DNA from 2 places in the Nitrospirillum goiasense genome. Region 2 is predicted to be linked to the other one. Evidence: riboswitches for the same ligand, from Rfam matches in the RefSeq annotation. Region 2 holds a riboswitch; the other holds the start of a gene.
What was found. A riboswitch is a leader RNA that binds a small molecule or an ion and turns the genes downstream of it on or off. The one in region 2 is predicted to bind thiamine pyrophosphate.
Positions count from the first base shown of each region.

Region 1: linked by a shared signal. The riboswitch ahead of thiO (glycine oxidase ThiO) and the one ahead of thiC (phosphomethylpyrimidine synthase ThiC) in region 2 are both predicted to bind thiamine pyrophosphate.

Region 1 is NZ_JAXQNP010000002.1:1,157,066-1,162,767, forward strand. It holds gene ULB03_RS07860 (S9 family peptidase) at 1-24, shown strand, start outside; gene ULB03_RS07865 (COX15/CtaA family protein) at 297-1,367, shown strand; gene ULB03_RS07870 (DJ-1/PfpI family protein) at 1,549-2,151, opposite strand; gene motA (flagellar motor stator protein MotA) at 2,504-3,364, opposite strand; TPP riboswitch at 3,565-3,674, shown strand; gene thiO (glycine oxidase ThiO) at 3,669-4,874, shown strand; gene thiS (sulfur carrier protein ThiS) at 5,032-5,235, shown strand; gene thiG (thiazole synthase) at 5,228-5,702, shown strand, end outside.
Region 2 is NZ_JAXQNP010000003.1:572,492-578,193, forward strand. It holds gene ULB03_RS16930 (lysozyme inhibitor LprI family protein) at 1-225, shown strand, start outside; gene ULB03_RS16935 (lysozyme inhibitor LprI family protein) at 276-1,637, shown strand; TPP riboswitch at 1,720-1,830, shown strand; gene thiC (phosphomethylpyrimidine synthase ThiC) at 2,003-3,859, shown strand; gene ULB03_RS16945 (TetR/AcrR family transcriptional regulator) at 3,955-4,617, opposite strand; gene ULB03_RS16950 (FAD-dependent oxidoreductase) at 4,699-5,702, shown strand, end outside.

The DNA.
Region 1 (5,702 bases), on a different contig from region 2:
CGGGCCTTCGGTAAGAGCTTGTAATACCAGCGGCACGAGATTTCGACTCGTGCCGCTGTGGGACGCGACTGCGTCCGCCGGAGCGAGCAGCGCCCAATTAGTGTAAAGGGGGGCGCAGCGAGGAAACCAAGCCAGCGGATGCTGGCGCCCGGCGACTGAGGGGGCATTTGAGCGGTCACGATCAAATGCCGAACGTATAAGGACAATTCGTCCGGTGGCCGGCATTTGTAAGGGGGGCGGGGTCAGCCTATAATTCGGCCCAGTCCCCCTTTCTCCTCGCCTGGGAACCTGTCGCCGTGACCGTCACGCCTTTCCCCACCGCCCATGTCCGGGCCGCCGTCCGCCGCGTGCCCTACCGCGCCATCGGCCTCTGGCTGCTGGTCTGTGCCGGCATGGTCTTCGCCATGGCCGTCATCGGCGCCATCACCCGCCTGACGGAAAGCGGCCTGTCCATCACGGAATGGAAGCCGGTGACGGGCGCCCTGCCGCCCCTGTCGGACGCCGCCTGGGCGGAGGAGTTCGCCAAGTACCAGGCCACGCCGGAATACGCGCTGAAGCACAGCGGCATGGACCTGGCGCAGTTCAAGGGCATCTTCTTCTGGGAATGGTTCCACCGCCTGGTGGGGCGCCTGATCGGCGTCGTTTTCCTGCTGCCCTTCCTGTTCTTCCTCTTCACTCGCCGCGTGCCGCGCAGCCTGGTCCCGCGCCTGATCGGCCTGTTCGTGCTGGGTGGGCTGCAGGGCGCGCTGGGCTGGTACATGGTGAAGAGCGGCCTGGTGAACCGGCCGGACGTCAGCCACTACCGCCTGGCGGCCCACCTGTCGCTGGCGGTGCTGATCTATGTCGCCATGCTGGCCACCGCCCTGCCGCTGCTGTTCCCCGCCGCCAGCGGGGCGGGCCACCCGGCGCGCGGGGCCCTGCGCCGGCACGCCGGCATCGCCATGGCCCTGGTCGCCACCACCATGGTGTGGGGCGCCTTCACCGCCGGGTTGGACGCCGGCATGGCGTACAACACCTGGCCGCTGATGAACGGCACCTTCGCGCCGGAGGAGATGTGGAACCTCAGCCCGGCCTGGCTGAACATCCTGGAGAACACGGCCGCGGTGCAGTTCACCCACCGCTGGCTGGCCATCCTGACCGGCCTGGTGGTGTGGTCCTACGCCTTCCGCGCGCTCCGCGCCGGGGTGCAGGGCCGGGTGCGGGCCCTGGCCATCGCCGTGGCTGGGATGGTGCTGGTGCAGATCAGCCTGGGCATCACCACCCTGCTGCTGTTCGTGCCGGTGCATGTCGCCGCCACCCACCAGGCGGGCGCCCTGGTCCTGCTGGGCCTGTTCACCTGGACGGTGATGGAGTATCGGCGGGGCTGATGGAGCCCTGATGGTTGAATAGGACGCGACCGCGTCCGCCGGAGTTTTGTGGGGAGCCGTAGGCGGACCGCAAAACGAGGACAGCCAAAGGTCCGGATGGACCTGCCGGCGTTTGAGGATAACAAAAAGGGCGCGAAGCCGATGCCTCGCGCCCTTTTTTCAATCCGATACCGGGGCCTGGTTAAGCGGCGGCGGCCTTCTCGGCCTGCAGTTGGCGGCGGTACTCGATGGCGTCGGCGAAGACGCGCAGCATGGTCTCGATGAACTCGGGCACCACCTCTTCCGGACCGCGGGCGGTCAGCAGCTGGCGGTCGATGTTCATGTTCTGGCCTTCCTCGGCCACCCAGGTGGCGCCGGCGGCCTCGACGGTCTCGCGGATCGCCTCGTTGCCGGTCACGGTGCGGCCCTTCAGGCGCTGCGCCACGGCCAGCAGCTGGACGCCATGGTTGATGGCGGCGACGCCCTTGCCGGCGTCCATGAAGCTGCCGATGATGCGGCGGGTGTGCGGGTTGGCGGCCAGCTTGGCCACGCTGCGCTCACCACCCGGCAGGACCAGCAGGTCGAAATCGGCGGCCAGCACTTCGCCGATCTGCTTGTCCGTGGGGAAGTAATGGCCCCAGGAGGTGCCGTGCCAGCCGTTCACCAGGCCCTGCTCCGGCGAGATGATCTTGGGCGCGGCGCCGGCGCGCAGCAGGGCGCGCTGGGCTTCGGTCATTTCCACTTCTTCGAAACCGTTGGCGATGAGAATGGCAACGGCTTTTCCGGCGAGCGGCTGATCGGTCAAATTACGTCTCCTATGTTGTTTCGGCGGCCCGACACCCGCCCGTCGCCGTTCCCCAGGGGACGGCGCCGTTGGCAAGGCGCGATGGATGCTGCCTCGTGAAAATGGCCACCCAGGAATGGGCGGCCATGGCAAAGCGTCAGGCGCGGGCGGCTGTCGTGATGCATGCCGGGCCGATGGGATGACGCTCTATTCGCATGGCACCGTAATTGGCCCCTCCCGCGCCTCAGGTCAATCGCATTAAGACCGATTCGGGATTGCGGTGCGGCATGGCTGAGTTGCGGGTGCACTGCCGGCCCGTGGCACGGCCATGCCCAAGAAGAAACGGGGCCCGCCCGACGCGCGTGGAACCACCCTAGCTGATGGCTGACAGCGCCTCTTCCAACTCATTGAAATCGGGCATGTATTCCGTGGGCACCTTTTTTCGCGCCGCCTCGATGGATACCTGGGGCGCATACCCCGCCAGGTGCGCCGTGATGGCCGCCCGGATGACGTGGTAGAACTGGTTCTCCTCCTCCGCCACGCCTTTCAGCCGCGAGGCGATGGGGGCCAGGATACAGTAGGACAGGAAAATACCCATGAAGGTGCCCACCAGGGCGCCGCCGATCAGCTTGCCCAGCACCTCGGGCGGCTCGGTGATGGACGCCATGGTCTTGATGACGCCCAGCACGGCGGCGACGATGCCCAGCGCCGGCATGGCGTCGGCCATGGTCTGGAAGGCGTGGCTGGAGTGCAGGTCCTCGTGCTTGGTCTTCTCGATCTCCTGCTCCATCAGCGCTTCCAGCTCATGGGGGTTGTCCACGCCGATGGAGAACATGCGCAGGTAATCCGCGATGAACTTGACGGTGAACGGGTCCTTCATGATCGCCGGGTAGGCGTTGAAGATGTTGCTTTCCATGGGCTTTTCAATGTGCTGCTCAATGGCCAGCACGCCCTTGGTCTTCATCGTCTTCAGGATTTGGTACAGCAGCGACAGCAGTTCCATGTATTCCTTCTTATGGAACCGCGCGCCCGGGAAAATGCGCTTCACGGCACCCAGGGACTGCTTGATGACATGCGTGCTGTTGGCGACCATGAAGCCGCAGATGGCGGCGCCGCCGATGGTCATGAACTCACCGGGCAGGGCCTCGATGATGATGCCGATCTTGCCGCCGAAGATCACAAACGACCCGAACACGCAGATGAACACGCCGAGCAGGCCGATGGCGGCAAACATGAGCAAACCTTGGTAGATGGACCCCTAAGATAGGCAGAGTCCAGACAATCGGCCTACTTGTCAAATCTCTGATGGGGTAGGGCCCCTGGCGCGATCGCGCCGCCGGTCGGGGGATGTCCAGAGGGGGCCCATCGCCCATGGCTGGGATCAGCCCCGCCACCAAGACCCTTGAATTCGGGCGTCCCGTCCGCCATCGTTCCGGCCATCGACTGGGGTGCCGCCCGCCTGCCCGTCAGGCCCGCGGCTGAGATCAGACCCATGGAACCTGCTCCGGATCATGCCGGCGAAGGGAGATCGCGAGACCGTGACCCATTTTCCGCCTTCGGGCCATTCTTCCGCCCGTCCGTCTGCCGCCAAGCCTTCCGTCGCCCCCCGGGTGATCGTCATCGGCGCCGGCTGCATCGGCCTGTCCATCGCCTGGCGCCTGGCGTCCGCCGGCTGTGTCGTCGACGTCTATGACCGGGGCCGCGCCGGGCTGGGCGCCACCCATGCCGCCGCCGGCATGCTGGCCGCCGCCGTGGAGACGGAGCCGGGGGAGCAGGCGCTGCTGCCCCTGACCCTGGACAGCCAGCGCCGCTGGCCCGCCTTCGCCGCTGAGCTGGAGGCCGTCAGCGGCCTGCCCGTGGATCTGCGCACCGAGGGCACCCTGCAGGTGGCGCTGACCCGCGATGACGTGGAGGTGCTGCGGGCGGGGTATGAGTTCCAGCGCTCCCTGGACCTCAACGTTGCCTGGCTGAGCGGCGCGCAGGTGAAGGAGCGGGAGCCGTGGCTGAACCCCCGCGCCGCCGCCGGCGTGCTGGGTGCCGCCGACGGCCAGGTGGACAACCGCAAGCTGGCCGTGGCGCTGAAGGCCGCGGCGTTGAAGGCCGGCGCCCGCCTGCATGAGGAGGTGGCCGTCGAGGCCCTATCCGTCACGGCGGGCCGTGCCGAGGGCGTGGTGGTAGATGGCGTGCTGAAGGCCGCCGACGTGGTGGTCCTGGCCGCCGGCGCCTGGTCGCGCCATCTGGCGGGCCTGCCGGACGGCGCCATTCCGCCGGTGCGGCCGGTGAAGGGCCAGATGCTGGCCCTGCGCATGGACCCCGTCCAGCCGCTGTTGCGCCATGTGGTGTGGCCGCCCAAATGCTATCTGGTACCCCGCCTGGATGGACGCCTGATCGTGGGTGCCACGACGGAGGACAAGGGCTGGGACGACCGCCTGACCGCCGGCGGCGTCCTGGCCCTGCTGGAGGCCGCGTGGCGGGCCCTGCCGGGGGTGGAGGAGCTGCCCATCGAGGAGATGTGGGTGGGCCACCGCCCCGGCAGCCGTGACGACGCCCCCATCCTGGGGCCCGTGCCCGGCGTGGCCGGCCTGGTCATGGCCACCGGCCACCACCGCAACGGCATCCTGTTGACCCCCGGCACCGCCGACCTGGTGGCGGACCATGTCCTGACCGGCCGGGTGGACCCGCTGCTGGCGCCCTTCGGCATCGGGCGCTTTCAGGAACGAAAGACCAGCGGCATGAGACTGTGACCCATGCCGTTATTGGACGCGACTGCGGCCGCCGGAGCTTTCGGGGAAGCGTAGCGGACTGGAAAGCGAGGAAAGCCCTTAGGCCGCATTCGCGGCCGTGGCAAACCCAGGGCCGGCGGATGCCGGCGCCCGGCGATTGAGGGATAAGGAAACACGCATGATCACCGTGAACGGCAAGACCCGCGACCATGCGGAGGGCCTGGACCTGCTGGCCCTGCTGGGCGAGGCGGGGGTGGCGCTCGAGGCTCGAGGCATCGCCGTGGCCATCAACGGCACCGTCGTGCCGCGGGCCCGCTGGGCCGAACGCGCCGTCGCCGACGGCGACGCCATTGAAATCGTGAAGGTGCTGCAAGGTGGCTGAAGACCTGTTCCGCATCGCCGGCAAGGCGTTCACCTCCCGCCTGTTCCTGGGCACGGCGGGCTATCCCAACCAGCAGGTGTTCCTGGACAGCCTGGCCGCCTCGGGCGCGCAAGTCGTCACCGTCTCCATCCGCCGGGTGGATATGGAGGGCGGGGCCGAGGGCATCCTCGACCTGGTGCGGGACAAGGCCTGGCTGCTGCCCAACACCGCCGGCTGCGCCACGGTGAAGGACGCCGTGCTGACCGCCCAATTGGCGCGTGAGGCGCTGGACACCAATTGGATCAAGCTGGAACTGATCGGCGACCGCGAGACGCTGTACCCGGACGTCGAACAGTTGGTGGCGGCGGCCGCCCAGCTGGTGGATGACGGCTTCACCGTCCTGCCCTATTGCACCGACGACCCCATCGTCTGCCGCCGCCTGGCCGACGTCGGTTGCGCCGCCGTCATGCCGCTGGGCGCCCCCATCG
Region 2 (5,702 bases):
GGTGGTCCCCACTATTTGTGGCGTGGGCCGAAGGAAGCGATGGTGGTCGGTATCAACGCGCTGTCCACCTCTCACGGGGACCCGCTGCATGATTTCATGATCAGCGTCTGGCGGAAGAAGGGTGAAAAGTGGGTGCCGGCCGCCGCCTTCATCACCAGCCCCGAGAACGTCGGCACGCCGACGGTACAGGCCACCGTTACCCCGGCAGAGACCGGCAAGCCATAATACGCCCACCTCACGCCCCGCATTTGTTTCACTCCCCGGATCGCCTGATCGTGCCCCATCTGCCCCGTCCGCTCGCCATCATTACCCTGCTACTGTGGGCCGGCACCGCCCTTGCCGGCACCCCCACCCCCAGCTTCAACTGCGCCGACGCCAAGTCCCTGACGGAGCAGGCGATCTGCGCCGATCCGGCGCTGGCGGCTATGGATGCGGACATCGCGCGGCTTTACAAACAGGCCCTGGCCAAGGCAGGCCGGGATGCAGAGGCCATCCGGGCGGAGGAGCGCCGCTGGCTGGCCTACCGCAACCAGAGCTGCGACAAGACCTCCACCCCGCCCCTGCCAGAAGACTGGGTGCGCAAGGAAACACAGGCCTGCCTGGCGAAGACCCTGCCCTTCCGCCGAGCTGCCCTGTCCGTTCTGGCGGACGGCACGCCCTTCGCCCCCTTCTGCCAGCGGGTAGCCGCCACCCTGGGCGCTGCGCGCATGCCCGACGGCGCCCCACCGGGGGACAACCTGAGCGACCAGGCGATCAAGGCCGGCCTGGTGCATGCCGCCACCGATAACCAGGAGTTGACCCCCGTCTGGAACCGCCGCCTGGCCCCATACCTGAACAAGATAACCAACGGCCAGATCGACCTACACCGCTTCGGCACGCCCCCCGCCTACATGGTACTGTCGACCGTGGGTGGTTCCATGAGTTGCCAGTACTTCGATTGGTTCAAGCTGAACGGTCCGGACGCCGTGGCGCCCCTGCCCCCACCCGAAAAGGCCGACGAAAGCAGCTATTGTCTGAACGCCGGGGCCTTATCCACCAGTGCCACGGCGGGCGAGATCAGCACGGGCGTCACCGGCACCGCCGCCTTCATCGTGAGTGAGAACCAAATCACTGCCGCCACCTTGCGCACCCACAGCCTGGTAAACGGCGCCTGGACCGACAGTTGCCAGGTCGCAGCCGAGTACAGCACAACCTATGAGGTAACCGAGGGCGGATGCACGGCCGACACCGCCCTATGCGATGCCCTGAAGGGCCAGCTGGCCGGCTGGGCCGCGATGGTGGAGAAGAGCGGGTGGAGCCAAGACGCCAGCGGACCAGGGGCACATAAAACCTTTCCCGCCCTGCCTGGCGTTGTCGCCGGTGGCCTGCCGCCGACAGGAACCCTGGAACTGGTGCCGGATATGGCGCAAGCCAGTTGGCCGCTGTTCGTCACCGAAGCCCCGCTGCTCACATGGCGAGGACCCGGCAAGTCCCTTACCCTGCGCCTGTCCCACGCTACCTTGGGCTGGCGGGAGGATACGACCTACATCTTGGGTGCCTGGCGCAATGTAGGTGACACGCTGACGCCCGTCGCCGGCTACGTCATCGCCCTGAAGCGCACAGGCGTGCCTGTGGTTAAGGTCACGCCGCAGCCCTGACCGCGTAGCCGGGGGCATCATTCCCCCACCTCCCCATTTTCCCGCCCATTGACACCCGTGCCTTCGGGCGCGCACAGTGCAGCCTTCGTTCCAGGGGTGCGCCGGAGGGCGCTGAGATCCGCGGAGAGACGCGGGGACCCTTTGAACCTGATCCGGATCGTACCGGCGTAGGGATGGGAACAGGGGCCTTCGCGTATCCACCCGCCATTGGGGACCACACGCGCATCCGCCCTGTAGGCCGCGAACCGCAAGCGGCCGCCTTCCTCCTCCCCACCGTCGTTGCCCCGGGTTGGCGACATGTGACGTGCCGGACGCATCAACGGCCAGAGAGCCAAGGGCGCCGGACTACGGAGGAGCACGACCCTATGCCCGATACCCTGACCCCGGCCGCGATTCCGGGAGGCGACGGCTTCGCCGTCACCACCGGGCCCCTGCCCGCCTCTCGCAAGGTCCACATCCCGGGCACCCTGCACCCCGACCTGCGCGTGGCCATGCGCGAGATCGACCTGTCGCCCAGCGCCAATGAGCCGCCGGTGCGCGTCTACGACCCGTCCGGCCCCTACACCGACCCGGCCGTGACCACCGACATCCGCCAAGGCCTGGCCGAGCTGCGCCGCGCCTGGATCGAGGGCCGGGGCGATGTGGAGCGCTATGAGGGCCGCGCCATCAAGGCGGTGGACAATGGATTGAAGGAGGGCGAGAGCAGCCCCGTGCCGGTGTTCGACCGCGCCGGCCGCCTGCCCCTGCGCGCCAAGGATGGCCGGGCTGTCACCCAGCTGGCCTACGCCCGCGCCGGCATCGTGACGCCGGAAATGGAATACGTCGCCATCCGCGAGAACCTGGGCCGCCAGGCGCTGAAGGAACAGCTGGAGCGGGACGGCGAGAGCTTCGGCGCCGCCATCCCGGACTTCGTGACCCCGGAGTTCGTGCGGGATGAGATCGCGCGCGGCCGCGCCATCATCCCCAACAACATCAACCACCCGGAATCGGAGCCGATGGCCATCGGCCGCAACTTCCTGGTCAAGATCAACGCCAACATCGGCAATTCCGCCGTCACCTCCAGCGTCGCGGAAGAGGTGGACAAGCTGGTGTGGGCCATCCGCTGGGGTGCGGACACGGTCATGGACCTGTCCACCGGCCGCAACATCCACACCATCCGCGAATGGATCATCCGCAACAGCCCCGTGCCCATCGGCACCGTGCCCATCTACCAGGCGCTGGAGAAGGTGAACGGCAAGGCCGAGGATCTGACGTGGGAGGTGTTCCGTGACACCCTGATCGAGCAGTGCGAACAGGGCGTGGACTATTTCACCATCCATGCCGGCGTGCGCCTGGCCCACATCCCCCTGACGGCTAAGCGCGTGACCGGCATCGTCTCGCGCGGCGGGTCCATCATGGCCAAGTGGTGCCTGGCGCATCACAAGGAGAATTTCCTCTACACCCGCTTTGAGGAAATCTGCCAGATCATGAAGGCCTATGACGTGGCCTTCTCGCTGGGCGACGGCCTGCGGCCCGGCAGCATCGCCGACGCCAACGACGCCGCCCAGTTCGCCGAGCTGAAGACCCTGGGCGAGCTGACGCAGATCGCCTGGAAGCATGACGTGCAGGTGATGATCGAGGGCCCGGGCCATGTGCCCATGCACAAGATCAAGGAGAACATGGACCTGCAGCTGAAGTGGTGCGGCGAGGCGCCGTTCTACACGCTGGGGCCCCTGACCACCGACATCGCCCCCGGCTACGACCACATCACCAGCGCCATCGGCGCCGCCCAGATCGGCTGGTTCGGCACCGCCATGCTCTGCTACGTGACGCCCAAGGAGCATCTGGGCCTGCCCGACCGCGACGACGTGAAGGTGGGTGTCGTCACCTACAAGATCGCGGCGCACGCGGCCGATCTCGCCAAGGGCCACCCCGCCGCCCGGCTGCGCGACGACGCCCTCAGCCGCGCCCGGTTCGAGTTCCGCTGGCGCGACCAGTTCAACCTGTCGCTGGACCCGGAAACGGCGGAGAAGTTCCACGACCAGACCCTGCCCGCCGACGGCGCCAAGCTGGCGCACTTCTGCAGCATGTGCGGGCCGAAGTTCTGCTCCATGAAGATCAGCCAGGAGGTGCGCGACCTGGCCGGGGTGGAGGGAAGCTTCGTCGAAGCCGAGAAGGGCATGGCCGAGATGTCGGAGGCCTTCCTGGCGCAGGGAGCTGAGATTTATCACTCCGCACCCTGATCCCCGCTTGGGATCCCCGCTTAGGATCCCCGCTTGGGTTCCCCGCTTGGGATCGCTGCTTGATCCCCGCCGGTTGCCACGCCGGCGGGGAATTTCTATCGCACCGTCCCGATACCGGCCAGGATCAGGTCGAGGCCGGCCAGGAACTGGTCGCGGTCGTCATGGTCCCGGAGCGGCCCCGCCAGTTGGCGGAGGAAAGGATACTCGGCGGCGTCCAACTGCGCCCAGCGCGCGGCGATGGTGGCCAGGGCGGCCGATCGGTCGGTGTCGGGGGCATGCAGGCGGGCGTTGGCCGCGTTCTGCCCGGCGACGCCGAAGATGTAGTTGACCAGCACGGACCAGGCGTCGAACCAGGCGGGCTGCGGCACGCCCAGGGCCATCAGACGGCCGCCTATCCCCTCGAATATCCGTAGCATCGCGGGCTGCCACGGCTCACGCGAGACTTGGGCGCCCACCCAGGGGTGCGCGTCGATGGCGTCGAACAGCCGCAGGGCCAAGGCCCGGATGCCCTGTCGGGGGTCCAGGTCCGGGGCCACGCCGTCCAGGGCCTGGGTGATGATCGTGCCCGTGGCCGCCGCCAACAGGTCGCCTTTGTCGGCGACATGCCAGTAGATCGCCCCGCTGCCCGTCGCCAGGCGGGCAGCCAGCGCGCGGAAGGTTAGCCCCCCCTCCCCCTCCGCATCGAGGAGCAGGATCGCGGCCGCCACGATCTTTTCCTTGGAAAGCGCGTCGCCGCGCCGGTCAGCCCGTTTCGTCATGCCGCCATCTTGACATTCATGGAACGGCGTTCCAATTGATATCGATGGAACGCCGTTCCAATGTCCTGAAAGGAACCCGTGATGACGCCACCCGTCACGATCGTCGGCGCCGGCCTGGGCGGCCTCACCCTCGCCCGCGTGTTGCATGTCCACGGCATCGCCGCGACCATTTATGAGGCGGAGGCATCGGCCGGCGCCCGGGCGCAGGGCGGCATGCTGGACATTCATGAACGGGACGGGCAGTGGGCGCTGAGGGCTGCCGGCCTGCTTGATCCCTTCCGCGCCCTGATCCATCCCGGCGGGGAGGCGTCGCGGGTGTTGGACCCCCAGGGCGCCGTGCTGATGGAACAGCCGGACGACGGCACGGGCGGGCGGCCCGAGGTGCTGCGGGGGGAGTTGCGGCGCCTGTTGATGGAAAGCCTGCCGGCGGGAACCATCCAGTGGGGCCGGAAGCTCACCGGCGTCGCGGCGCTGGGCGGCGGCCGGCACACGCTGACCTTCACCGACGGGTCCACCGCGACCACCCGGTTGCTGGTGGGGGCGGACGGCGCGTGGTCCAAGGTTCGCCCGCTGCTGTCGGACGCCACGCCCACCTATGTCGGGGCGGCCTTCATCGAAACCTATCTGTTCGACGCCGACACGCGCCACCCGGCGGCAGCACAGGCGGTAGGCAGCGGGGCGCTGTTCGCCATGACGCCGGGCCAGGGCATTTTCGCCCACCGCGAACCGGGCGGCACCCTGCACGCCTATATCGGCCTGAAGCGGCCGGCCGATTGGATCGCCGCCATTGATTTCAGCGACGCGGCCACGGCCAAGACGCGCATCGCGGCCGAGTTCGACGGCTGGGCGCCGGCCCTGACCGCGCTGATCACCCACAGCGACACGCCGCCGGTGCCGCGCCCCCTCCACACCCTGCCCAAGGGCCACCGTTGGGACCGCGTCCCGGGCGTCACGCTGCTGGGGGACGCCGCCCATCTGGCCCCGCCGGCCGGCGAGGGCGCCAACCTGGCCATGCTGGACGGCGCCGAGTTGGCACAGGCCACCGCGGCCCACCCGAGCGATACCGAGGCGGCGCTGGCCGCCTA